Regions from separate parts of the Geobacillus sp. FSL W8-1251 genome, predicted to be linked through region 3. Evidence: riboswitches for the same ligand, from Rfam matches in the RefSeq annotation. Region 3 holds a riboswitch; each other region holds the start of a gene.

What was found. A riboswitch is a leader RNA that binds a small molecule or an ion and turns the genes downstream of it on or off. The one in region 3 is predicted to bind S-adenosylmethionine.
Positions count from the first base shown of each region.
Region 1: it holds a riboswitch for S-adenosylmethionine, as region 3 does, so the genes downstream of both, NSS88_RS04905 (bifunctional homocysteine S-methyltransferase/methylenetetrahydrofolate reductase) here and mtnW (2,3-diketo-5-methylthiopentyl-1-phosphate enolase) in region 3, are expected to answer to the same signal.
Region 2: it holds a riboswitch for S-adenosylmethionine, as region 3 does, so the genes downstream of both, metK (methionine adenosyltransferase) here and mtnW (2,3-diketo-5-methylthiopentyl-1-phosphate enolase) in region 3, are expected to answer to the same signal.

Region 1 covers NZ_JBBOUF010000001.1:954,261-960,900, reverse strand. The annotation lists gene metH (methionine synthase) at 1-3,206, opposite strand, end outside; gene NSS88_RS04905 (bifunctional homocysteine S-methyltransferase/methylenetetrahydrofolate reductase) at 3,199-5,046, opposite strand; SAM riboswitch class I at 5,118-5,220, opposite strand; gene NSS88_RS04900 (zinc ribbon domain-containing protein) at 5,353-5,736, opposite strand; gene NSS88_RS04895 (hypothetical protein) at 6,038-6,208, shown strand; gene NSS88_RS04890 (uberolysin/carnocyclin family circular bacteriocin) at 6,272-6,502, shown strand.
Region 2 covers NZ_JBBOUF010000001.1:2,260,608-2,269,563, reverse strand. The annotation lists gene NSS88_RS11995 (MDR family MFS transporter) at 1-366, opposite strand, end outside; gene NSS88_RS11990 (hypothetical protein) at 482-646, opposite strand; gene NSS88_RS11985 (YtzC family protein) at 779-1,042, opposite strand; partial or broken gene NSS88_RS11980 (hypothetical protein) at 1,164-1,388, shown strand; gene NSS88_RS11975 (tRNA (mnm(5)s(2)U34)-methyltransferase) at 1,499-2,086, shown strand; gene NSS88_RS11970 (tetraprenyl-beta-curcumene synthase family protein) at 2,144-3,253, opposite strand; gene NSS88_RS11965 (gamma carbonic anhydrase) at 3,592-4,140, shown strand; gene metK (methionine adenosyltransferase) at 4,163-5,374, opposite strand; SAM riboswitch class I at 5,504-5,618, opposite strand; gene pckA (phosphoenolpyruvate carboxykinase (ATP)) at 5,838-7,424, shown strand; gene NSS88_RS11950 (Rpn family recombination-promoting nuclease/putative transposase) at 7,549-8,451, opposite strand; gene NSS88_RS11945 (DUF2584 domain-containing protein) at 8,732-8,956, opposite strand, start outside.
Region 3 covers NZ_JBBOUF010000001.1:786,335-795,290, forward strand. The annotation lists gene NSS88_RS04000 (ZIP family metal transporter) at 1-281, shown strand, start outside; gene NSS88_RS04005 (1,2-dihydroxy-3-keto-5-methylthiopentene dioxygenase) at 370-912, opposite strand; gene NSS88_RS04010 (IS1634 family transposase) at 1,253-2,866, shown strand; gene NSS88_RS04015 (IS1380-like element ISGsp2 family transposase) at 3,043-4,416, opposite strand; gene NSS88_RS04020 (methylthioribulose 1-phosphate dehydratase) at 4,520-5,152, opposite strand; partial or broken gene mtnX (2-hydroxy-3-keto-5-methylthiopentenyl-1-phosphate phosphatase) at 5,149-5,811, opposite strand; gene mtnW (2,3-diketo-5-methylthiopentyl-1-phosphate enolase) at 5,808-7,049, opposite strand; SAM riboswitch class I at 7,127-7,235, opposite strand; gene NSS88_RS04035 (pyridoxal phosphate-dependent aminotransferase) at 7,375-8,550, opposite strand; gene NSS88_RS04040 (carbon-nitrogen family hydrolase) at 8,647-8,956, shown strand, end outside.

The DNA.
Region 1 (6,640 bases), 170 kb from region 3:
CGCTCTTCCATCGTAAAATCCGGGTCGTCCGGGAAGCCCCAACGGTCGCGCATAATTTGGTGGATGCGCTCGGCGAATCCTTCGGCAATCTCGAGCGCCAACGCTTGGATGGCATGGCTTTTCAAAAATTCGCCTTCGTCTTTCCACTGTTGGGCGAGTTCGCGGACGCCATGACCGGCCGTGACGGCGAACAAGCCGACGTAATCCATTTCGCCGCTTTCTTTCGATTTCAAATAATCGGCGAGGCAAAGATGCGGCGCCCGCGGTTGGCGCGGAAAGTCGAACGTCTCGAGCACAGTTTTGCGATCAACCGGATCGTAAACGTAGACGCGGTTGCCGTCGCTTTGCGCCGGGAAGAAGCGGTAGACGCCGGCGGGTTGAATCCAGCCGCGTTCTTTCGCTTCGGCAACGAGTTCGTCGACGACCGCTTTTAACGCCAACGCTTTTTCGTCCCGTTCTTCAAGCAGCCGCTTCACTTTTCCTTTCAAGCCGAGGTGGTGGCCGAGCACCATTTGCCAGTTGACGTACGGCAACACATGGTCAAGCGGCACGTTTCGCAGCACGTGGCGCTCGAGGTCGGCCGGGACATACACCGGCACATCGGTCGAGACGTTCGATTTGAACGCGGTGGCGACCGCCGTTGGCCGTGTCGGCTCGCTTTCGGCCGTTTCTTTTTTCTTGTAGTCAATCTCGCCCTGCTGGATTTGGTTGGCAAGGGCAAGCCCGTCCATGGCGTCTTTCGCGTACAGGACGACGCCGTCGTATTCGGGTGCGATTTTGTTTTCGGTAAATTTGCGCGTCAAGGCGGCGCCGCCGACTAAAATGGGCGTTGAGATGCCGGCTTGCCGCAAATCTTGGGCGGTGACGACCATCTGTTGGGCCGATTTGACAAGCAAGCCCGACAACCCGATGATGTCGGGCTGATGTTCGCGCACCGCTTCAATGAGTTGCTGCGGAGCGACTTTAATGCCGAGGTCGATCACCTCGTAGCCGTTGTTGCTTAAAATGATGTCGACCAAGTTTTTGCCGATATCATGCACATCGCCTTTGACGGTGGCGAGAATGACTTTTCCTTTTGTGCTTCCTTCTTTCTTTTCCATATACGGCTCTAAAAAGGCGACCGCTGCTTTCATCACTTCCGCGCTTTGCAATACTTCAGCGACGATGAGCTGGTTGTTGTTGAACAGCCGCCCGACTTCATCCATGCCGGCCATAAGCGGACCGTTGATGATCGACAGCGGATCGGAGTAGGTCTCAAGCGCCTTCTCTAAATCGGGAATGAGCCCGTCTTTCGACCCTTCAATGACGTAGCGGGCGAGCCGCTCTTCAAGGCTCAAGTTCTCCTCAGCCGGCTTGGCGGCGGTGATTTTGCTTCGGTAAAATTCGATAAAGGTGTTTAATGTTTCATCGCTCGTGTCAAACAAAAGCGCTTCGGCCATCCGCACTTCCTCTTCCGGAATCGAGGCGAACCGCTCAAGCTTCTCAGTGTTGACGATCGCATAATCGAGCCCAGCTTGCGTGCAACGGTACAAAAAGACGGAGTTGAGCACCTCGCGCCCGGCCGGCGGCAAGCCGAACGAGACGTTGCTGATGCCGAGCATCGTCAAGCAATGAGGCAGCCGCTCTTTAATGAGGCGGATGCCTTTGATCGTTTCATTCGCCGCGCCGATGTATTGCTCATCACCGGTGCCGACCGGGAAGACGAGCGGATCGAAAATGATGTCGCGCGCCGGCACCCCGTAGCGGTTAACGAGCAAGTCATACGAACGCAAGGCAATTTCCAGCTTCCGTTCGGCGGTGACCGCCATCCCTTGTTCATCGATCGTGCCGACGACGACAGCGGCGCCGTATTTGTGCAAGAGAGGAACGACTTTCGCAAACCGCTCCTCGCCGTCTTCCAAGTTGATCGAATTGATGATCGCTTTCCCTTGCGAGTAGGTGAGGGCGCGTTCAATGACGCGCTCGTCGGTCGAATCGATGACAAGCGGCACTTTCACTTTTTTCACGACTTCGCGGACGAACTGTTCCATGTCATGGAGTTCGTCGCGGTCTGGGTCGGCGAGGCAAATGTCGATGACATGGGCGCCGTTTTTCACTTGGGCGCGGGCGATTTCCGCCGCTTCTTCGTATTTCCCTTCGGCGATGAGGCGTTTGAATTTGCGCGAGCCGATCACGTTTGTCCGCTCGCCGACAAAGAGCGGGCGCATCGTTTCATCATAGATGAGCGCCTCGATGCCGGAAACGGCGTGGACATCAAACGAAGACGGGATCGCCCGCGGCGGGAGATCACGCACCGCTTCGGCAATGGCGCGGATATGATCCGGCGTCGTACCGCAACACCCGCCGACGATGTTGATCCATCCCTTTTCGGCAAAGCGGCGGATTTTCTCTGCCAACATCTCCGGCGTTTCATGGTAGCGGCCTTCCTCATCCGGCAGACCGGCGTTCGGGTAGCAGCTGACCGCCGTGTCAGCGAGCGAGGCGAGCGTGCGCAAATGGTCGGTCATAAACTCGGGGCCTGTCGCGCAGTTTAAGCCGACGGCGATCGGCTTCATATGGCGCACCGAGATGAAAAACGCATCGATCGCCTGCCCGGCGAGTGTCGTGCCCATCGGTTCGATCGTGCCGGAAATCATGAGCGGCACGCGGCGACCGACCGCTTCAAACGCCTTCGAAATGCCGAGAAAACCGGCTTTGACATTCAGCGTATCTTGGCACGTCTCGAGTAGGAGAAGGTCGACGCCTCCTAAGAGCAGTCCGCGCGCTTGTTCTTCGTAGGCGGCGACGAGTTCTTCAAACGTTGCGCCGCCTGTCACCGACAACGTTTTCGTCGTCGGCCCCATCGAACCGGCGACAAAGCGCGGCCAGTCCGGGGTGGAGAACGACTCAGCCGTTTGTTTGGCGAGTTTGGCCGCTTCGATGTTCAGCTCAAGCGCCAAATGACCGAGGCCATATTCGTCAAGCACGATGCGTGTCGCTCCGAACGTGTTCGTTTCAATGATATCAGCACCGGCTTCTAGGTACGCTTCATGAATGCGGCGGATGATATGCGGGGCGGTGAGGGTCAAATATTCGTTGCACCCTTCATACGCCTCGCCGCCAAAGTCGGCGGCCGATAGGTTGGCTCTTTGGATCATCGTGCCCATGGCGCCATCGATGACAAGAATTTTTCTTTGCAGTTGCTGTTCTAAGGTGACGTTAGCCATGAACAACTTTCCTTTCTTTGGCGGCCGCTTCTTTTTCGTGAATGTAGCGGACGAGCTCGACTGTCATGTCATAGCGCAAGAACGGCGTGATCAAATAAATGCCGTTAAACAAATCAAACGCAGCGTCAATGAGCGATTTGGCGATAGCGATGCCTTCCTTGGCTGCTTGCACCGGGTCGCCGCTGCAGGCGGCCATGCGGGCGCGAATCTCGTCAGAGAGCGTAATGCCCGGCACTTCATGATGCAAAAAGTCGGCGTTGCGCGCGCTCACAAGCGGCATAATGCCGATGTAAATCGGCGTGTCAAGATGCTTGGTTGCTTCGTACACTTCAACGATTTTCTCTTCCGAGTAAATCGGCTGGGTCAAGAAATAGTGGGCGCCGCATTGAATTTTTTTCTCCATTCGCTCAACTGCTTTATCCAAATGGCGGACGTTCGGGTTGAACGCAGCGCCGATCGAGAAGTTCGTTTTTTGCCCAAGCGGTTTGCCCGAGTACGACAGCCCTTCGTTAAACTGGCGGATCAAGCGGATCAAATCGAACGATGATAAATCATACACCGACGTTGCTCCTGGGAAGTCGCCGATTTTCGACGGGTCGCCGGTAATGGCGAGCACGTCGGTGATGCCGAGCGTATGCAAGCCCATCAAATGCGACTGTAAGCCGATCAAATTGCGATCGCGGCATGTAATATGCACAAGCGGGCGGATGCCGAGTTGCTCCTTGATGATCGTGGCGACAGCGGCGTTGCTGATGCGCGGCGTGGCGAGCGAGTTGTCGGCCAACGTCAGCGCATCGATGCCGGCGTCATGGAGCGCTTTCGCCCCAGCAAGAAACTTGTCAATGCCGAGTTGCTTCGGCGGATCTAGCTCCACAATGACCGAGCGGTACGTGCGGGCGAGCTCGGGAAGCGGAGTCGGCGCGGGCCGATCGGCTTGCACCGATACAGATGCCGTGCGCCGCTTCACCGTTTTTTCCGTCACCGGCGTCCGGTCGGCGAGCGCCTTTGCCATTGCCTCAATATGTTTCGGCGTCGTGCCGCAGCACCCGCCGATCAAGCGCACCCCTTGGTCGCGGAACGCTTTGGCTGTTTCCTCGAAATATTCAGCGTTCGTCTCATAGACAAGCCGGCCATCGCGGTAATCCGGGAGGCTCGCATTCGGATACGCCGACAAAAACGCCTGCTTCGGCAGCGGCACTTCCTCGAGCGACCGAAGCATATGATATGGACCGAGACGACAGTTCAGTCCGACGACATCGGCCCCGAGCGCCTCCAGGCGGATAAGGGCGTCCGCGAGCGGCGTGCCATCTTGCAAGACGCCGACTTCATGGAGCGAGACGTGAGCGATAATCGGCAAGTCGGTCTCTTTGCGGGCGATGGCAAGCACCGTCTCCAACTCTTCCAAATCGTAATACGTCTCGAGCAGCACGCCGTCGACTCCTTCAGCCAGCAGGACAAACAGCTGCTCGCGAAACGTCCGTTTCACTTCTTCAAGCGTGACGACGCTTTTGTTTAACGTGCGCAGCCCCCCGATCGTTCCGAGCACGTATGCCCGCCCGTTCGCCGCTTGCCTGGCGAGCCGCACCGCCGCGCGGTTGATGGCCGGCACCTCATCTTCAAGGCCGTAGCGGGCGAGTTTCACATAGTTGGCGCCGTATGTATTCGTCTGAATGACGTCGGCGCCCGCGGCGATATACGCTTCATGAATATGGACGATTTCATCTGGATTGGATAAATTCAATTCTTCAAAACAACGGTCAATGCCGTGCGAATATAAAAGCGTTCCCATCGCCCCGTCGGCGATGAGAATGCGCTCTTTCAACTCATCCAGCAATCCCACGTTCGATTCCCCCGTTTCTCCGTAGTAAAAGAAAAAAGCCTTCTATAAGAAGAAGACTTTTCATTCGCTTCTTCTTATCTTCCAGGCTTCCGCCTGTCTGGATTTAGCACCTTGGCCGCGGGCCAGGTTGCTGAGGGTTCACCGGGCCAGTCCCTCCCCCTCTCTTGATAAGAATGCCGGTATGCAATTGTGCGGTGACGTTTTGATGATTACTATATAATTTAATGTATTTTTCGAAATTATTCAATACGGTGAAGAAGGAAATTTCAAAAGTTAAAGAGATTCAGATAAAAAGAGCGGCTCGCGTCAAGGGCTCGGCGCTTTCCCGCATCGGGGGCAAAACTGAAAATCACGCTGCACATGTTCTCCGCAGTATGGGCAATACTTGTTTGTTTTCTCTTTGCCTCCAAATCGGACGTTCAGTGGGTCGGGCTCTTCCTCGCTGACGACAATGTCCAATAAGGACATGCGTTGTTTTCCCGTCGCATTTTTGTAATGGTAAATTGCTTGAAATACACCGATGGCGATGACGACAAGGCCGAAAAACGGAAAAAAGCGGGCGGCGGGAAACGGCGAGTCCGCGGTGATGGAGAAGGTCATCACCATCCAAAAGATGCCGAACAACACAGCGGCGATGCTGCCGAACAGCCCTTGCATCGACGGGACGCGGCCGGGTTTGATGCTTTTCAAGTGGATTCCTTCTCCATTCGTTTCATGTTGGTTGGGATTATTATACCATATGATGATGTAGGAAACATGGGATGACGTAATAAAAAAGAAGCATTGTATCTCCTCCCTTACCTTGTACTAATCTCTTAAAAGCATCTCTGTTTCATGTCAATAGCACGAAATATGTCGAAATATGTAAAAAAAGATAAAATTATCGAACGATTTCTCTTTTTTTTTTTTTTAGAGTCAAGGTGTATAATTAAAATGGATGATATTAACAAGGAATTTACTAGAAACCGCATCGCAGACAGGAGTGAAGTGGGTGAAACAATGGTCGTGGCCGTATTTTATTCTGATTAGCCTGCCGCTTGTTGTGTTGATTGGAGTTGCTTTTCGCCTAAAAGCGGCCAGCATGCCCATCAAAATAGGATTTATTGTATTGGTGCTGCTTTACGGCGGGGTTTATTCTCGTTTAGTGCGAAGGATGAGATAGACACAGAATGTTTTTGAAAAAAGTTTTGATCGATTATCATTTACTGGAAGGAGATGATAGGTTATGAGTTTGCTGGCGCTTGTTGCCGGGACGCTCGGCGTGTCACAGTCAATCGCGACGACGGTTGTTTCGATTGTGTTGACCGGCTCCACTCTCATTTCTATTATTCTTGGGATCACCGCTATTTTGTCAGGTGGAGTCGACGTCATTTTGGAAATTGGGTGGTCAGCTTTTGTCGCGACGGTGAAAAAAATAGTGGCGGAACGAGGAAAAGCAGCAGCGATTGCATGGTAAAAGGCAAAACGGCAGGGGAAAAACTCCCTGCCGTTCCTAATGAGTAAATCAGGTAGCGTCAAAAGTTCTATGAAAACTCCACACAGATCATCCCATTGAGCATCGTGGGGCATGCGGAGGGCCGGATTCGCCCTTGAC
Region 2 (8,956 bases), 1.5 Mb from region 3:
CGGCCAAACCGCCCCGACATACGCCGACGCCGCCGGAAAGACGACGCCGTTGCCGATGCCGACAAGCGCCAGCCAGACGGCATAATGCGGCCAACCATGCCAGACGCCCAAACCGGCAAGCGCCGCCATCGTCAGGCACGCTCCGGACACGAGCGTGCGAAACCCGCCGATCCGGTCAAACAACATGCCGCCGAGCAAGCTGCCAATGACGCTGCCGCCGGAGTTGAGCATCAGCACCGCTCCCGCTACGGCGAGCGGCTGGCCGAGCTGTTCATGCAAATAAATGGTATTTAGCGGCCATAAAAACGACGCTCCTGTGACATTGAGCGCCATGCCGACAAGCAGCCACCAAAGAGCGCGGGGCATCGGTCATCATCCTTTTCGTCTGCTATTTCGACTCCCAAACTAATTGTATGTGGGAAAGCGAAAAAAAGCAATCAAAAAAAGAGGGCGGCATGGCGCCCTCACAGACAGCGGCGCGTCACCCGTTCCGCTGCTTGGAGCGGGCCGGCTGGCCACCTGTTTGTTCATACTGTTTTTTCGCCAGTTTCACCGGATCAAAGTCTTGGCCGAGTTCCAAATCGTTGTTGTTGTGACCGTTGCGCGTTTTTTGCTCCGGGTTCGTTTGTTTCAGACGTCGCTTCATTCCTTGTTCCTCCTTGTGTTCGCCATCAAGCAGACAGCCGCCCTGCGGTTGCTTTCCGTTTCACCGGTCAGGCAACATCCGCTTGTTATGCACCAGGACCTTCGATAGCGGCCATCGTGCAAAGCTCTTGTTTCATCGGTCAAGCAAAATCATCTCGTTTTGCAGCTGCTCAAGCTGAAGCCGCATCCGATGCAGCTGTTCGCGCTGCTGGGCGTTGCAACTTCGCGCCAAGTGAGCCAAATCGTTGACTGTCTGCTCAAGCATTTGCTGGGCGTTTGTGTATTCCGTGATGTTGTAGTGCTCTTGCTTTTGCGCTTCCGTATATTGTTCTTTCGCAAAGCGGATGACGTCTTCGCACCGCTGCAAAAATTCTTCCACCGATTGTCTTGTCGCCATGCGCTCACCTCTTTTCATGATGTTCCCTCATCTTTACTATGCGCCGACGCTTTCATCTGTATCACGTCAATGATTGGCAACAGTCGCTTTTTGCCGCCATCCGTGGTACAATGCAAGGATGATGCCATTTCAGCACAAGGAGAGAACGGCCGTGACAAACGCAATCCCATTTCCATATGCCGCCGACGGAAAACGGTATCACACATGGAACTGCCATTTGCAGCAAACGTTCGGCCCAAACGTGTTCAAAGTCGCCCTTGACGGCAGGTTTGACTGCCCGAACCGCGATGGGACGGTGACGTATGGCGACTGCACGTTTTGCAGCGCCGCCAGATCGGGCGATTTTGGCCCGATGTGGAGCGTCAACAAATGGGAAGGGCTAAACGCCATTGACGCTGAACTCAAGCGGCGGGACAGCTTTCAAGGAAAGCGGCGCGAACAGGGGGTGGCAAACGCATGGCCATCATGAATATTTTGCCGTTTGCCCGCTTTTTGCTTGATCAAGCAGTCAACGAAGGCGACATCGCCGTCGATGCGACGGTTGGCAACGGCCATGACACCGTCTTTTTAGCCGAGCTCGTCGGGGAGCGCGGGCATGTGTTTGGTTTTGATATTCAAGCCGAAGCGATCGCGGCGGCCAGAGCCCGCCTCGCCGAACACGGGCTGGACGGGCGGGTGACGCTGTTTCAGACAAGCCATAGCCTGCTGCTCGAAACGCTCCCCAACTCCGTTCACGGACGCATCGCCGGCGCCGTGTTCAACCTCGGCTATTTGCCGGGCGGCAATAAGCAAATCGCCACCCAGCCGGAATCGACGATTCAAGCGGTCGAGCAGCTTCTTTCCATCCTAAAGCCGGGCGGCATCATCGTTCTTGTCGTCTACCACGGCCATCCGGAGGGAAAGCGCGAACGCGACGCGCTCCTTGATTACGTCCGCTTTCTTGATCAACGGCGCGTCCATGCCTTGAAATACGAATTCATCAATCGGCAAAACAACCCGCCGTTTTTGATCGCACTCGAGAATCGGGCGGATGGGAGCGCCTGATTCCGTCCGATCCGCCGACGAACCACTGCTCTCGCCAGTACAAGCAAACGGCTGCCCTTACGAAAAGGACAGCCGTTTTTGTCGCTCCTGCCAAAAGCGGTACGCTTTTCCGTTCCAATAAAAAAACATCGACGCCGCCCCGCCGGCGCGGACGAGCCGGCGCGCCAGCCGGTGCAGACCGCGTTGCTTTTTCACCTTGGCATCCGACAAATACAACCCAAGAAGCCCTCGGTGAATAAGGCGGTGAAACTGGCCGTGCGGAAGGGCGCCGACATGGCGGTCGGCCTCTTCGATGAAATGGCAAAGCCGCTCAAGCATCACCGTTTCATTCGGATAGTAAAAGCAAAAATTCAAATCGCCGCCGGCTCGATCTTCCTCTTGATCGATCAAATAGTCGAGCAAAATGTGCAGCCCTTGAATGTATGGAAAATAACCGTCGCGCACTTGTCTCGCCATCTCCGGCGGCAGCGATTCGCCAAACGCATAGGCGACGAGACAGAAAATACCGAGCGTCGAACCGGAGCAGGCGGAAAACTCATACCACTCCATCGGCGGCAAGGCGTCTTTGTATTGCGCGAACCATTTCTCCAGCCGCGGCACCCGCTCGCTCGCTTCGACATGTTTATGCACTTGCAAGTCGCAATAATATCCGGCCAATTCATGCAAAAATGGGGCGATCGTCTCATAATGGCGCACCGTCTTGAGCACCTCTTGGCACGTGCGGACAAGCGCCGGCAAATAGCCGCCGTCTTCCTGTTCGCGGCGATGGCGGTAATAGTTCGACGGCTCGGCGCCGATTGTCAACGCGTCCGGCATCGAATCGTGCAAGGCGCGAAAGTCGAGCGGATCGAGCGAGGTGCTGCGGTCGCACAAATTATCCAAATAATCGCTAATCGTCTGGTAAGCCACGATAAAGCGGATGCAATCCTCCATGTTTTCTCCGGCCAAAAGCGCCAAAATGGAGCCGCCTTCGCAATGGAACGTTTTCGACGCGATGCTCGCCAAGGCCTGGCTCCGAAGCTCCGGGTCGGGAATGCGCTCGGCCTGGCGCCGCCAATAGGCAAGCTCGCGGTGGACAAGCGGAAGCACGTCACGATACACCATTTTCATCAAGGCGATGGGGTTTTTCGGAATGTTCAATCGGTTCACCTCAGGTGCAAACACCATGGTCTCGTCTCCTAGCATTTCCATCTTATCGGCAACCAAAATTGTTTCGCGTCTGAACAGCTTGCGATCTCGTCTTCCAGTATTGCCATCAATGCGGCCGGGGCAAATCATAAAAGGGTTGGCGACGGAATGAAAAAGCCGCTCAACAACGGTTCTTCTCACGTTGAGAAGCTTTTTGAAATCGGATCTTCTTCCCCGATCCCAACCACTCATCGGGCGAAACGAAACATTTTTCACCAATCCCGATTAGGCGCGCTCGCTTTCGTTGGCGATTTGGACGCAGCGTTGTACAATACATGGTGAACGATCGATTTTGCAACAGAAAGGAACGAACGCCCATGATTTACCCATACAAAGGCAAAACGCCGCAAATTGCCGCCTCCGCCTTTATCGCCGACTATGTGACGATCACCGGCGATGTCGTGATCGGCGAAGAGACAAGCATTTGGTTCAATACCGTCATTCGCGGCGATGTGGCACCAACGGTGATTGGCAACCGGGTCAATATTCAAGATAACTCAATTTTGCATCAAAGTCCAAACAATCCGCTTATCATTGAGGACGGGGTGACGGTCGGCCATCAAGTCATTTTGCACAGCGCCATCGTTCGCAAAAACGCGCTCATCGGCATGGGCTCAATCATTTTGGACCGCGCGGAAATCGGGGAAGGCGCGTTTATCGGCGCCGGCAGTTTAGTGCCGCCGGGCAAAAAAATTCCACCCAACACGCTCGCCCTCGGCCGGCCGGCGAAAGTCGTCCGCGAACTGACGGAAGACGATATCCGCGAAATGGAGCGCATCCGCCGCGAATATGTCGAGAAAGGGCAGTATTACAAAGCGCTGCAGCAACAGCGGACATCGTGCGCCGACAAAAAAGAGCTACCGTGATCAGGCAGCTCTTTTTCTTTCATCACTTGTCCGCCAGCGCCAGCGCTTGTTCTCTCAGCGTCGTCGCTTTATCAGTGCGCTCCCACGGCAAGTCGATGTCCGTACGCCCAAAATGGCCGTAAGCAGCCGTCTGTTTGTAAATCGGGCGGCGCAGGTCAAGCATTTTGATGATGCCCGCCGGGCGGAGATCGAAGTTGCTGCGCACGACCTCAATCAAAATATCTTCCGACACTTTGCCGGTGCCGAATGTATCAATGGAAATCGATACCGGACGGGCGACGCCGATCGCGTAGGCGAGCTGCACTTCGCATTTGTCGGCCAGTCCTGCCGCGACGATGTTTTTCGCGACATAGCGGGCCGCATACGCTGCCGAGCGGTCGACTTTCGTCGGATCTTTGCCCGAGAACGCGCCACCGCCGTGGCGGGCGTAGCCGCCGTACGTATCGACGATGATTTTGCGCCCCGTCAACCCAGCATCCCCTTGCGGACCGCCGATGACAAACCGTCCTGTCGGGTTGATGAAATAGTTCGTGTTCTCATCAAGCAGCTCCGCGGGCACGACCGGCTTGATGACCTGCTCTTTAATGTCGCGCTCGATTTGCTCTTGCGTAATTTCCGGATGGTGCTGCGCGGAAACGACGATCGTATCGACGCGCACCGGTTTGCCGTTTTCATCGTATTCGATCGTCACTTGCGTTTTCCCGTCCGGCCGCAAGTACGGCAAGACGTCCGTTTTGCGCACTTCCGCCAATCGGCGCGCCAAGCGGTGCGCAAGCGAAATCGGCAGTGGCATCAATTCTTCCGTCTCATTGCAGGCGAACCCAAACATCAATCCTTGGTCGCCGGCGCCGATCGCTTCAATTTCCTCATCAGTCATCTGACCTTCGCGCGCCTCGAGCGCCCGGTCCACCCCCATCGCAATGTCCGGCGATTGTTCGTCAATCGACGTCAGCACCGCGCACGTATCAGCGTCAAATCCGTATTTGGCGCGCGTGTAGCCGATCTCCCGGATCGTATCGCGGACGATGCGCGGAATGTCCACGTATGTTGATGTCGTGATTTCCCCGCTCACGAGCACCAGCCCGGTCGTGACGCTCGTTTCGCAGGCGACGCGGGCGGTCGGATCTTTTTCCAAAATGGCATCCAAAATGGCGTCAGAAATTTGGTCGCAAATTTTATCCGGATGTCCTTCCGTCACAGACTCTGAAGTAAACAAGCGGCGTTTGGCTGACATTCGGTTTGTTTCCTCCTCTTGGCATAATGTGGCGACACGGAACTCATTTCCCTTTTTCCCTTCGCAATATAAAAAACCTTTCCTGTAACGGCTGAGGAAAGGTCATGGCAATCGTATTGCTTCCTTTCACTCTTATCGTTCAAGGACTGCGCCTTGCCACAGGTTAGCACCATTTCACACATGTCCAGTTGTGACGGTTGCTGGGCTTCATCGGGCCTGTCCCTCCACCGGCTCGGGATAAGAGTATCCGTTCAATGACTTATCTTATCGCAACGGAATCGGCAAAGTCAACTATCAAAATTCATTTTTTATCATTTCCAGCCGAGAAAATTATTTCCTCAAGGAAATCGACACATTGGGCAAAAATAAAGTTTGAAAAACCCACGCAATTAGTATGGGCTATTAATAAAAATGTGTTATACTATTTTCAAGAGTGATTACAAAAAGAAGGCAGGTTTTGAACATGGGGATCACAAACATGACGAATAAGCTTGATTTATTGCTACAAAAACCGTACGTACATCACCAATTGTCCGTCGCCGAGCTCGTCGAGAAAGTCCTGCAACGGAACGAAGGACGGCTGACCCACACCGGAGCCGTCGCGGTGACAACCGGCAAGTACACGGGGCGGTCGCCGAAAGACAAATACATCGTCGAAGAACCGTCCACGAAGCAAACGATCGACTGGGGAACGGTCAACCAGCCGATGTCTCCGGAAACGTTTGAGAAACTGTACGACAAAGTGCTCGATTATTTAATGAAACAAGATGAACTGTTCGTCTTTAAAGGCTTTGCCGGCGCCGATCCGAAATACCGGCTGCCGATTCAAGTCGTCAACGAATTCGCCTGGCACAACTTGTTCGTCCATCAGCTGTTCATCCGCCCGAGCGCCGAGGAGCTCGCCGCGCACGAGCCGCAATTCACCGTCATTTGCGCGCCGAACTTTAAAGCCGACCCGAAGGTGGACGGGACGCGCTCGGAAGCGTTCATCATCATCTCGTTTGAACGGCGCACCGTGTTGATCGGCGGCACCGAGTATGCCGGCGAAATGAAAAAATCGATTTTCTCGGTCATGAACTATGTGCTGCCGGAACAAGGCATCCTGCCGATGCACTGCTCGGCCAACGTCGGGCAGGAAGGCGACGTCGCCCTCTTTTTCGGCTTGTCGGGAACGGGAAAAACGACGCTCTCGACCGACCCGAACCGCCGCTTGATCGGCGATGACGAACACGGTTGGTCAAGCCGCGGCATTTTCAACATCGAAGGCGGCTGCTATGCGAAATGCATCAAGCTATCGCGCGAGAAAGAGCCGCAAATTTTTGACGCCATCGGCTTCGGCGCGGTGCTCGAAAACGTCGTTCTCGATGACGCGACGCGGGTGCCGAATTACGACGACGGCACGCTGACGGAAAACACACGCGCCGCCTACCCGCTTCAGGCGATCCAAAACATCATCGACCCGAGCGTCGCCGGCCATCCGTCCACGATCGTGTTTTTGACAGCCGATGCGTTCGGCGTCCTGCCGCCGATCAGCAAGCTGACGCGCGAACAGGCGATGTACCATTTCTTAAGCGGCTACACAAGCAAGCTCGCCGGCACCGAACGCGGCGTCACCGAACCGGAAGCAACGTTCTCAACGTGCTTCGGCGCACCGTTTTTGCCGCGCCCGGCCGTTGAGTACGCGGAAATGCTCGGGCAAAAAATCGCCGAACACAACGTCCGCGTCTTTTTGGTCAACACCGGCTGGACAGGGGGGCCGTACGGCGTCGGAAGCCGCATGAAGCTCGCCTACACCCGGGCGATGGTGCAAGCCGCCGTCAAAGGGGAGCTCGACAACGTCGAAACGGTCAAAGATCCGATTTTCGGCCTCGCCATCCCGACCCGCGTCCCGGGCGTGCCGGATGACGTCCTGCAGCCGCAAAACACATGGGCCGACAAACAAGCATACGAACAAAAAGCAAAAGAGCTAGCGCAAAAATTCCGCGCCAACTTCCAAAAATTCGCCCACATCGATCCGTCCATCGAAAAACTCGGCGGACCGCTCGTGTAACAAGAACCCAGCCGGACAGGGAGCCGTTCCCTGTCCGGCTGTTTTTTCGAACGCATAAAATGATTGTCGTCGATCCCCCGGGATTTTTGTACGATTGGAGGTCGACGACAATGCGAAGGCGGGTTTACTTCTTCAGCTGTTCAATCTTTTCCGCCGGCAGCCCGGTCAGCTCGTGGATCGTGTCGACATCGTACCCTTTCGCCAACATTTTCTTCGCGATGTCGATTTTCCCTTCCTCAATCCCTTTTTGGCGCCCTTGCTTCATCCCTTGTTTGACTCCTTGTTGAATTCCCTTTTCCATTCCCCGCTGTTCGTACGAGACGATGAGCTCCATCACTTGCTTCGCTTCCTTCGTTTCCATTTGGCTCACCTCGTTTCGCAGTTTGGCTTCCTCCTCTTCGGACAACCGCAAATACGTTTCAAAAAAACCGAACAACAGCCGCTGTTTCGCCTCATCGAGCTCAAGGCGGACGAGCATGCGCAAAAATTCTTTTTTCACTTCGACCTTTTCTTCTTCATTATACCCCATTTTGCTTAACAAGGCAGCGGCGACGGGATTGTCATGGCGGATGTACGCGCGCCACGGCAGTTTGCGCAGCTCCACCGTCAGAAAGCGGAAGTCGAGAACGGTCAAAAACGGAAACTGGACGACCAATGAGGAAGGTTCATCGTGGTGTTCATCATAGCTGAAGATGGCGATCGGAAGAATGCGGCGGCGGTATTTTTGAAACAAGCGGCTGAAGTAGAGGAACATTCGCTCGGGGAAGGTCCGCTGTGCGTAGCTTTGGTGTTCGACATGGACGATGATGAGCCCTTCCTCCCCCTTCATCTTCGTTTCGACCAACAAGTCGACGCGATGCTTCTCTCCGGCCGTCACGTCGGTAAACAGTTCTTCTGTGAGGAAAGAAAGGTGGCGAACGTCGATGTGCTCGTACACGTTGGGAAAGAAAAGAAGCAAAAACTCTTCGAAAAACGTCGACAGCAGCTCTTTGAACAACCGGTCGTGATCGATTCGCGGTTTGGCCACGTTTCCCCTCCTTGCGGCATCGAATTCATCGTATGATATTCGCTCTCCGCGGCCAAACTCCTTCTCCTCCCCCCTACTTTTTTTATGGTATGATCAAACGTCGCACAGGAAATCCTCAAGCAAAGGCTATTTTTATGCTTGTCTGAACCGGCCTGACGCCACAAGTTAACTATAGACGGAAAAAACTTGAGCCAAGAGCGCAAACCGTTCTTCCGTTTGCGCTCCTGTCCGATGAACCCGTTCAGCTCTCATTCAGCCGCTTCATGGTGTGCAGCCTCGTTCAATTCGTCGAATACAGGCTGACGAGCTCATACGTCACCGTCGTCCGACTGTCTTCCCATTCGAGCTTTCTCACGACCGCGACGCCGCTCGCTTCGCTTTGCACCGTCCGGCGCACTTCAAGCGGCACGTCAAGCGGATACAAGCGGTAGCCTTCTTTTTTCAACACAAACACATTTCCTTGAACGCGCTGTTCCTTTCCTTTTGTCACAATGACCGTCTGCAG
Region 3 (8,956 bases):
CCTTGTTTTTAGTCAATCAGCAGATTGGCCGCTTTAAAGCGTTTGTCATTGCCACGTTAACCGGCGCGGTCGAAATTGTGACGTCTTTGCTCGGCTTTTATTTAACCTCTCTCTTCCGCGGCCTCGTTCCATACGGGTTAGCGTTTGCCACCGGGGCGATGCTGTTCATCATTTACAAAGAGCTCATTCCCGAAAGCCATGGCGACGGCAACGAACGGATCTCGACGTACGCCTTTATTATCGGCATTTTGTTTATGATTTTGTTAACCGAATCGTTTTAGCGGTCTCTCCTTCCGTCATCGAGGCAAGCGCTCCTCTCCATACAGAACGAAACACCCCGCTGCCTTGCCTGGCAACGGGGTTTTCTCATTATTGGACAGCCTCTTCTTTCTCTTCATACGGATGGGCGACCCAACCGGACGGGTTGATGAACAGGCGGACGGCTACGACTTGGCGGTCGTCCATGAGCGTAAAGTAGTGCGGATTCCCTTCCGGCACGGAAATGACATCGCCGGCTTCCAGCTCGACGTCAAAATAGCCGGTCTCTTTGTCGCCTTTGATAATGAAAATGCCATGGCCGGCCGTAATGGCGCGCACTTCGTCTTCCGTATGGATGTGCACTTGTTCAAATTTTTTCAGCAGTTCATCCAAGTTCGGCGTCGCATCGGACAGAGCGACGATATCCCATGTTTTGTAGCCGCGGCGCGCCGCCAAGTCTTCAATTTCATCTTTGAACGCCGCCAAAATTTCATTTTTCTCTTCATCGGTGAGCACGTATTTGTCGCGCAAATGCTCCGGCAGTTTGGCAATGTCCCAATGCTCGTACAGGACGCCTTGGCTGTTTAAAAAGGCGCGCACATTCTCCTCTCCTGTAATCACTTCACCTGTTTTTCTCACTTTGATGACGGCCATGTCAAAATCCCCCTTCTAAAAGATGTATCCTGAATCCGTGATGGTTGGAAATCAACTTTGATTTTGGTGTTAGTTCTATGGATATATGATCCATACATCCCTTTTTTTGATGATTCCCTGCACCACTTTCATGTTTGAAAACGAGATAAATCCTCTTTTATGGAGATACAAACCAAAAAAGAGACAAAAAAAGTACAGGGGGGAGTGATGGATATGAGTACCCGAACATCTGTTTGTTATCTCACATTTCGCACCCTCTCAACGAAAATCGGGAGGATTTTTTCGTTCCGATGTCGAATGAATCCTTGACACACAAGGAACGTAAAGGAGTTTTTCTCTTATGAACGTTCAAGTCAAAAAGGTCTATCGCAATTATTATTTGAATATAATAAGTGCCCTATTCAAGAAACTGGGCCTGCCCCAATTGATTGACCATCTCGTTCCCGTTGATCCACAGTGCCAGACTCGAGTCAGCGATGCCGTTCAGGCCATCATCTACAATATGTTTGACGGCCGGCAAGCCCTCGTTCACGTGGAACGATGGGCTCAGGAGATCGATCTAGAGAAACTCATCCGTCCCGGTCTCCATCCTTCCTGGTTGAACGACGATGCCTTGGCTCGTCATCTCGACCGCTTGTATGAGGCCGATATTCACAAGGTGATCAGCACTTGCTTGATTCACATTTATCGCAAAGAAGGCCTTTCCCTCCGAGCCTTTCACGCCGATACGACGGACAAGACGGTTTACGGCGCGTATGAATCGGCCTCATTAGAGGCTTTGCAGATCACACATGGCTATAACCGCCATCATCGTTGGCAAAAACAGATCGGTTTCGGACTGGTCGGCAACGAGGACGGCATCCCGTTTTACGGCGATGTGCACGACGGCAACCTGCCTGACAAAACGTGGAATCCGGAGGTGCTGTCCCGTGTCCACGAACAGCTGAAGCAGGCCAAAATCGAAGACGAATGGATTTACGTGGCCGATTCTGCCGCGATGACGAAAGAGACCCTGGCGCAAACCAAAGCGGCCAACGCCTTTTTGATCACCAGAGGCCCTTCGTCGCTCCGGATCGTGAAAACCGCGCTGGCCGAAGCGGATGCTGAGGACACGACGTGGAGCGATCCCTTTACGTTGGCGGAGAGAAACGGCGCCACGTACCGGGTATGGGAAACGGCCTCGACGTATGAAGGCCACCCCGTTCGGCTGATCGTTGTTGAATCGAGCGCGCTCGACCAGCGCAAAGGAAAGACGCTTGAAAAAGAACGAACCAAAGAAGCGGAGCTTCTTCGCGAGGAACAAGCCCGTTGGGAGCGTCACCCCTTCTCCTGCCGGGAAGATGCCGAACAAGCCTTGGCGTCCCTCAAGGCGTCCCTTCGCCCCCGGTTTCATCGGGTTGAGGCCGCGGTCGAAGAGATCGTACGCCCGAAAAAACGGCGCGGACGGCCGAAAAAAGGGGCGGAACCCGAGGTGGAGACGCTGTATTTCTTGCACCTTGACGTCGAATTCGACCAAGACGCGTGGGAACAGGCGAGACGGAAAGCGTCCCGGTTTGTCCTCGTCACGACCGTTCCGAAGGAATGGAAGGGCCAACCCATGGATGCCCAAGAGATCTTGAAGCTGTATAAAGGGCAGATCTCGGTGGAAATGAACTTCGCTTTTTTGAAAGACCCTTTTTTCACGGATGAGATCTATGTCAAAAAGCCAGAACGAGTTGCGGTATTGGGCTATTTGTTTCTCTTGGCCTTGGCCATTTACCGCGTCTTTCAGCGCCGAGTGCGCCAGTTCATCACACCCGAACACCCATTAAAGGGCGCCGGAGGCCGCAAGCTGACCCGACCGACGGGACGGGCGATTTTTCAGCTGTTTCAATATGTGAACGTCATCCTGCTGGAGCTGCCGGATGGGCGCATCCAACGCTCACTGGATCGCTCCCTCACCCCTGAACAATGAAGGATTCTGCAGGGGTTGGGGCTGGATGAGAGCATTTACGTGTAACGTCATACGGAACGACCATCGATGGTAAAAAAAGGATTGCCATCGCTCGTCGTGTTGGTCAAAAAGTTATTCTGAAAAACTAAATAAAAAATCCTTTGTTTTGACCTTGTTAGGGTGCGAAATGTGAGTTGTTATCTTGCCTCTTTCCATTTTTGATACACATTCAGTAGGAGTATACTGTACCCACTCCTTCGCGTCAGTTTCATCCAGATCTGTCGTGATCGGCGGACGAGTCGACCTGCCATCGTGATCACCGTCTGAATAATCGTCTTGATGCGACGGCGTTTCACTTTGTGGTGCAACGGATGTCTCGGATCGCTTAATAGATCTTGTCCAATCAGACGAAGAAGATTGTAAACGAAGGCTCCCATGACCAACACGAGCGCATTCGTTTTCATCTTCCCAGATGGAAGCCGCTCTAAATCTAAGTCGCTCTTCAGTTCGCTATGAAACTGTTCGCATGTCGCATGGTCATGATACAACGCGAGCACATCGCTCATTCGAACATGCTCGTATCCTTTGAGCCGCACCCAATAGCTTTCCACTTCATAATCAGGAACGAGCATCAGCTGTCCATTTCGTTCCATCGTCCGTTCCGTCACTTGGGTGACTTGAACGTACGTATACGTGTTTCCATCGATCGCTGCGGTCTGTGGAAGGCATAACTCATACGTTTGTACTCCTTCGCTTTGTCCATCATCGACGCGTCTGCCCTTTTGCGAAGCGATCTGGAACCAAAGCGCTTTCGATTCTCGGCGTAAGTTTCGCTTGATGACAAAGTCCACGTCTTCCTTTAGGCATACGTGCACATTCGCTTCTGCATCGTTTCCTGCATCCATGCGAACAAGCAGACGAGATGAAGTCAGTTGACGAGCTCGACGGATAGCGGTGACTAAAAACGAGGGCATGTTGTCTTGCACATGTTGTTTCCCTGGACGCAACTCGGCATGAACGAGATACCCTTCCTTCCCTGCATACGCAAACAACGGTGTAAAACCGTCAAATCCTTTATACGTTCGACTGACTCCTTCTTTTTTCGTATCGGAGTTGTCAAATGGGGAACCATCTATATCAAGGGGAAGCCATGTCGTCTTTCCTTTGGTCCAACAAGGGGACAAAGTGGCATGTCGTTGAATCAACAGACGTATGGACTCCTCCCAAAGAATCGTTTCGGTCATCGGAAGACAAGCGAGCTGATCGAGTCGTTGTCGCAAGGTTGGAGAGGAAGGCACGTGCTGAATCCCCATCGATGCCGAAAAGATATCGTCCTGACGATACGCTTCGATATGATCGAAATCCGTTTTTCCTGTGGCAAGCAAGCCAATCATCGAGCGAATGACATCGCTATGGGAAATGTGCACTTCTCGACGAACCGTTGGAAGCCGAAGTGCGTTTACCCGTTTATCCAGTTTCGTTTGGTGCAGTAAGTAGCCAACGAGAGCAAGCCCAGCACTTGGGGTAATCGCTTCATCTGTCAATACAAACCGAATCGGGAAATCTTTCATCATATCACCTACTTGATGAAGAATCGTCAACGTCGTTTTCCCTTATCGTATCAACGGTTTGCGACCATTGTAAAGATGTTTTGTCACGGATTCAGGATGTATATTAACCAACCGGCAGGCCGGCCCGTTGCAAAAGCAGCCGCTTCACCTGCCAGCTGAACAAAAACTCCCACGCTTCCAAATGTTTTTTCGCTTCAAACGCCGTTCGTCCCCAGACGGTAATGCCGTGGTTGTGGATCAACACAGCGCCGGCGTCGCCATGAACATGGTTCGCAAACTCCCGAGCCAGCGTCGGGATGTCGGCGTCATTGTTAATGATCGGGATGCGCACTGCGGCGTTTTCTTCCCAAATGCCAAACGCCTTGATGATTTCTTGGCCGGAAAAGACTGCTTCCCCGTTTGACGCATACAGTTCAGAAATCAAATTGTTGTCCACGGTATGAACGTGCAAGACGCAACCGGCGTTTGTGCGGTTGTAAATTTCCACATGCAGCAGCGTCTCCGCTGATGGCTTTAAATGTGTTTTCTCCGCTGGTCGGCCAGCAGCGTCAACGAGCAAGAAGTCCTCATCCGTTTGCTTCCGCTTATCCTTGCCGCTCACTGTCACCAAAAACGTCAACGGGTCGTCCGTCACTTTGATCGACAAATTGCCGCTTGTTGCGAAAAACCAATCGCAGGCGGCGAGCTCGGCTTTCACTTCCGCAAGCTCGTTCCACTTTTTCACGACGATGCTCATACGATCACCTCCATTCGCTGCAACGCATCCATCACGTCAAAAAACGTCGCAAATGGCGCGTGCGGCAGGTCAAGCTCTTGACATTTTTAAAGCAGAAAATCGCGCGCCAGCACATAGTCGGCTTGCCTGGCCACCGCCAAGTCGGTGATCGAATCGCCGATGACGACGTGATACCCGTCCGGGCGGGCAAGCCTGCGCAATAGCGACGGCTTGCAGCAGCCGCAGCCGTTTTGGCACCGGCTGTCACATGCATGCGGCCATGTGATGCGGATCGTCTCACCGCTGAAATCGGAACCGTTGCAAAAAATCCGCTCCGGTTCAATGAGCCCTTCAAGCAGCGGATAGACGAAAAAGTCGATGCCGCCGCTCACGATATAGAGCGGGATGCTTTGCTCTTTTGTCCATGCGACAAACTCGCGGAACCCTTCGCGCAAGCGGGCGGTGCTAAGCAAAAAGTCAACAATCTCCCCTTTCAGCGCTGACGGAAGAAGCGAAAACATTTTTCCGACGCCTTCCTGAACGGAGATGCGCTGGGCGAGAATGTCGTCCTTTAGTGCCTCCCACTCCGGCGGGGCGAACTGTTTCATAATCGCGATGATGTTGTCGTTTTCCGTGATCGTGCCGTCAAAATCGCAAAAAAGAACGAGTTGTTTCGTCATGCTTCCACCTCAATAGCGCCCCAGCGGTCGATCGCCTTTTGCAGCGCCTCGTTGTCTTTCGCCGCTTCACGAAGCGGACGGCCGACCAGCGCTGCGTCGATGGCGGCGCGAAACGCCTTTCCGCCGCCGATCGCCCCGTCCGGGTGGCCGTGGATGCCGCCGCCGGCGTTGACGACGCTGTCAAGGCCAAAATCGCGGACAAGGAGCGGCACCAAGCCCGGATGGATGCCGGCCGATGGCACTGGAAACGCCCGGGCAAACGGCTCTTGTTCATCGGTCAGCGCCCGGGCGATGCCAAGCGCCTGCTCGCGCTCCAAGGCGACGCTGCCGTACGGCGATGGGAACAGAACAAAGTCGGCGCCGGCAAGCCGCAAAAGCTTTCCAAGCAAGAGCGACGGGGCGACGCCGTAAAACTCCGACGGCGTGATCGCGCCGCTGAACGCCGGGTGGGCCATGATCGGAACGGAAATCTCTTCATCTTCCCGCAACCCTTGTAGGACGTCCAATCCATAGGCGAACACGTTGAACAACAGCACATCGGCGCCAAGCACAGCCGCCCGTTTCGCTTTTTCTTTCAGTTCAAACGTTTTGCCGGTCAAGTTGACGGCATACAGCGTCCGCTTGCCTGTTTGTTCGTACACCTCTTCGAGCGCCGCTTTGCCTTCTGTAATGCGCTTCGCAAATGGCAGACGATCGCTGTCAAACAAAATTTCGTCATCTTTGACCAAGTCAACGCCGCCAAGCGCTTGCTTTTTCAACTCTGATGTCAAATACGCCAAATCGCGGCCAACGATGCCTTTGAAAATGCTCATCAACAGCGGGCGGTCGTACACTCCGACCTTTTCGCGAATGCCGGCGATGCCAAAGCGCGGCCCCGGAAACTGCCGCTTCCATTCTTCCGGAAATTCCAAATCAAGCAACCGCACTTCCCCGTCAAGCGACAGCTTGCCGAACGTCGTCACCAACAATGCTGGCAAATCGGCGCTGAAGTTGACGGTCGGGTAAGCGATTTTGACGATTGCCCGCTTCAACCGCTTGCCGAAATAGGCGTTTACCCGCTCGCTCTCGCCAAGCTCTTCGATCGCAACGACTTCCCCTTTATGCTTGCGAAGCTGGTCTTGCTCTAGCTGCGGCAAGTCGGTCCATGTGCCGACTGTCAAGCCGAGCGCGATTCCTTCCGCTTTTTGGCGAATATCGTGTTCATCATGAAGAAAATACGTCGCAATGACTGCACTCATCGTCCATCCCTCTTTCAATATATGGCGAAATAAAAAAGCCCCTTCCTAAGAAGAGGCGTCATTCATTCATGGCGCTCTTCTTATCTCCCAGCGTTTCCGCTGCAAGAATTAGCACCGTGCTTAGCGTGCGCCAAGCCGGTTGCCGGGCTTCATTGGGCTCGTCCCTCCGCCTGCTCTTGATAAGAAAGCCTGCTCGTTTATGCACTTGTCAAACGATTGGCAAATTTACTTTGAATTATGACAGCCTTTGCCGCCGTTGTCAATCATTTTTTTAAAACAGCCTGGTCAACGTTGTCCCGTCAACGGTTCATTGCCGCTCTTTTTTTCAAAACAATCCGAGCCGGCCGATCCGCTCCGCCGCTTCGCGAAGCCGCGCTTCATCGGTCAACAATCCAACGCGCACATACCCTTCGCCGTGTTTTCCAAAACCGATGCCTGGGGCAACGGCGACATGCGCCCGCTCAAGCAACAGATCGGCAAATTCGGCGGATGATGCGCCTTTTGGCAACGGAAGCCAGGCGAAAAATGATCCAGACGGCGCCGGCGCTTCCCAGCCGATCGCGCGCAAAGCATGAATAAACGTATTGCGGCGCGCCTCGTACAAGGCAACGAGCTCCGCGACGCAGTCTTGCGGGCCGAGGAGCGCAGCTGCCGCCGCTTCTTGGACGGCGCCGAACAAGCTGACGTACAAATGATCTTGCAACAACTCAATGGCACGGATGATCCGCTCATTGCCGACAGCGAACGCCACGCGCCAGCCGGCCATATTGTACGTTTTCGAGAACGTGTAGATTTCAACGCCAATGTCTTTCGCCCCGTCCACTTCTAGAAAGCTGACCGGCTTTTGGCCGTCAAAGCCGATCGCGCCATAGGCAAAATCATGCACAACGGCTATGCCGTACTTTTCCGCAAATGCCACCGTTTCAGCAAAAAACTCCTTCGTCGCCGTCGCGCCGGTCGGGTTGTTCGGATAGTTTAAAAACATCAGTTTCGCCCGGTCGGCCGCCGCCCTGGGAATGGCCGAATAATCCGGCAGAAACTCATTCTCCGCGACAAGCGGCATCATTTCCATCCGCGCGCGGGCGAGCGCGATTCCCGACCAATAGTCCGGATAACCCGGGTCCGGGACGAGCACGACATCGCCCGGGTTGACGAGGCAAAGCGGCAGCTCGACAAGCCCGGCTTTGCCGCCGAACAAGATGGCGACCTCGCGGGCCGGGTCGATCGTCACCCCGTACTCGCGCGCGTAAAACGCCGCTACGGCTTTTTTCAAAAACGAGTAGCCTTGAAACGGCGAATATTTATGGTATTTCGGATTGGCCGCCGCCCGCTGCATCGCCTCGACGATATGCTTTGGCGTCGGCTGATCCGGATTGCCCTGCCCTAAGTTGATCACATCATAACCCGCCTTGATCTTCGCACCGACTTTCGCCACGAGCGAGGCGAAAAACTGCTTCGGCAGCTGTTCAAGCAGTTCGGAAAAGGGAAATTCGATCGTCATCGTCCACACCTTCTCAAACATTCTTGAAATTCTAGTGCAACATCATATATCGTTAAAAGCAAAATGTAAAGAAAATTTTTTCCGAGGTGAACGCTCATGACGATCCGCATCGCCTGCCTGCAGCTTGACATTGCATTTGGCGATCCAGCAAAAAACGAACAGCAAGCCGAACAGGCCGTGGAATCCGCTGCCAAAGACGGCGCTGACATCATCGTGCTGCCAGAGTTATGGACGACCGGCTACGATTTGACGCGCCTGGATGAAATTGCCGACGAAGGCGCCGAACGGGCGAAGGCGCTCGCTTCCCGATTGGCGCAAACGTACGGCGTCCATTTCGTCGCCGGTTCGGTCGCCAAAAAAACAGCCGCCGGCGTGACAAACACGATGATCGTGGCCAACCGCCATG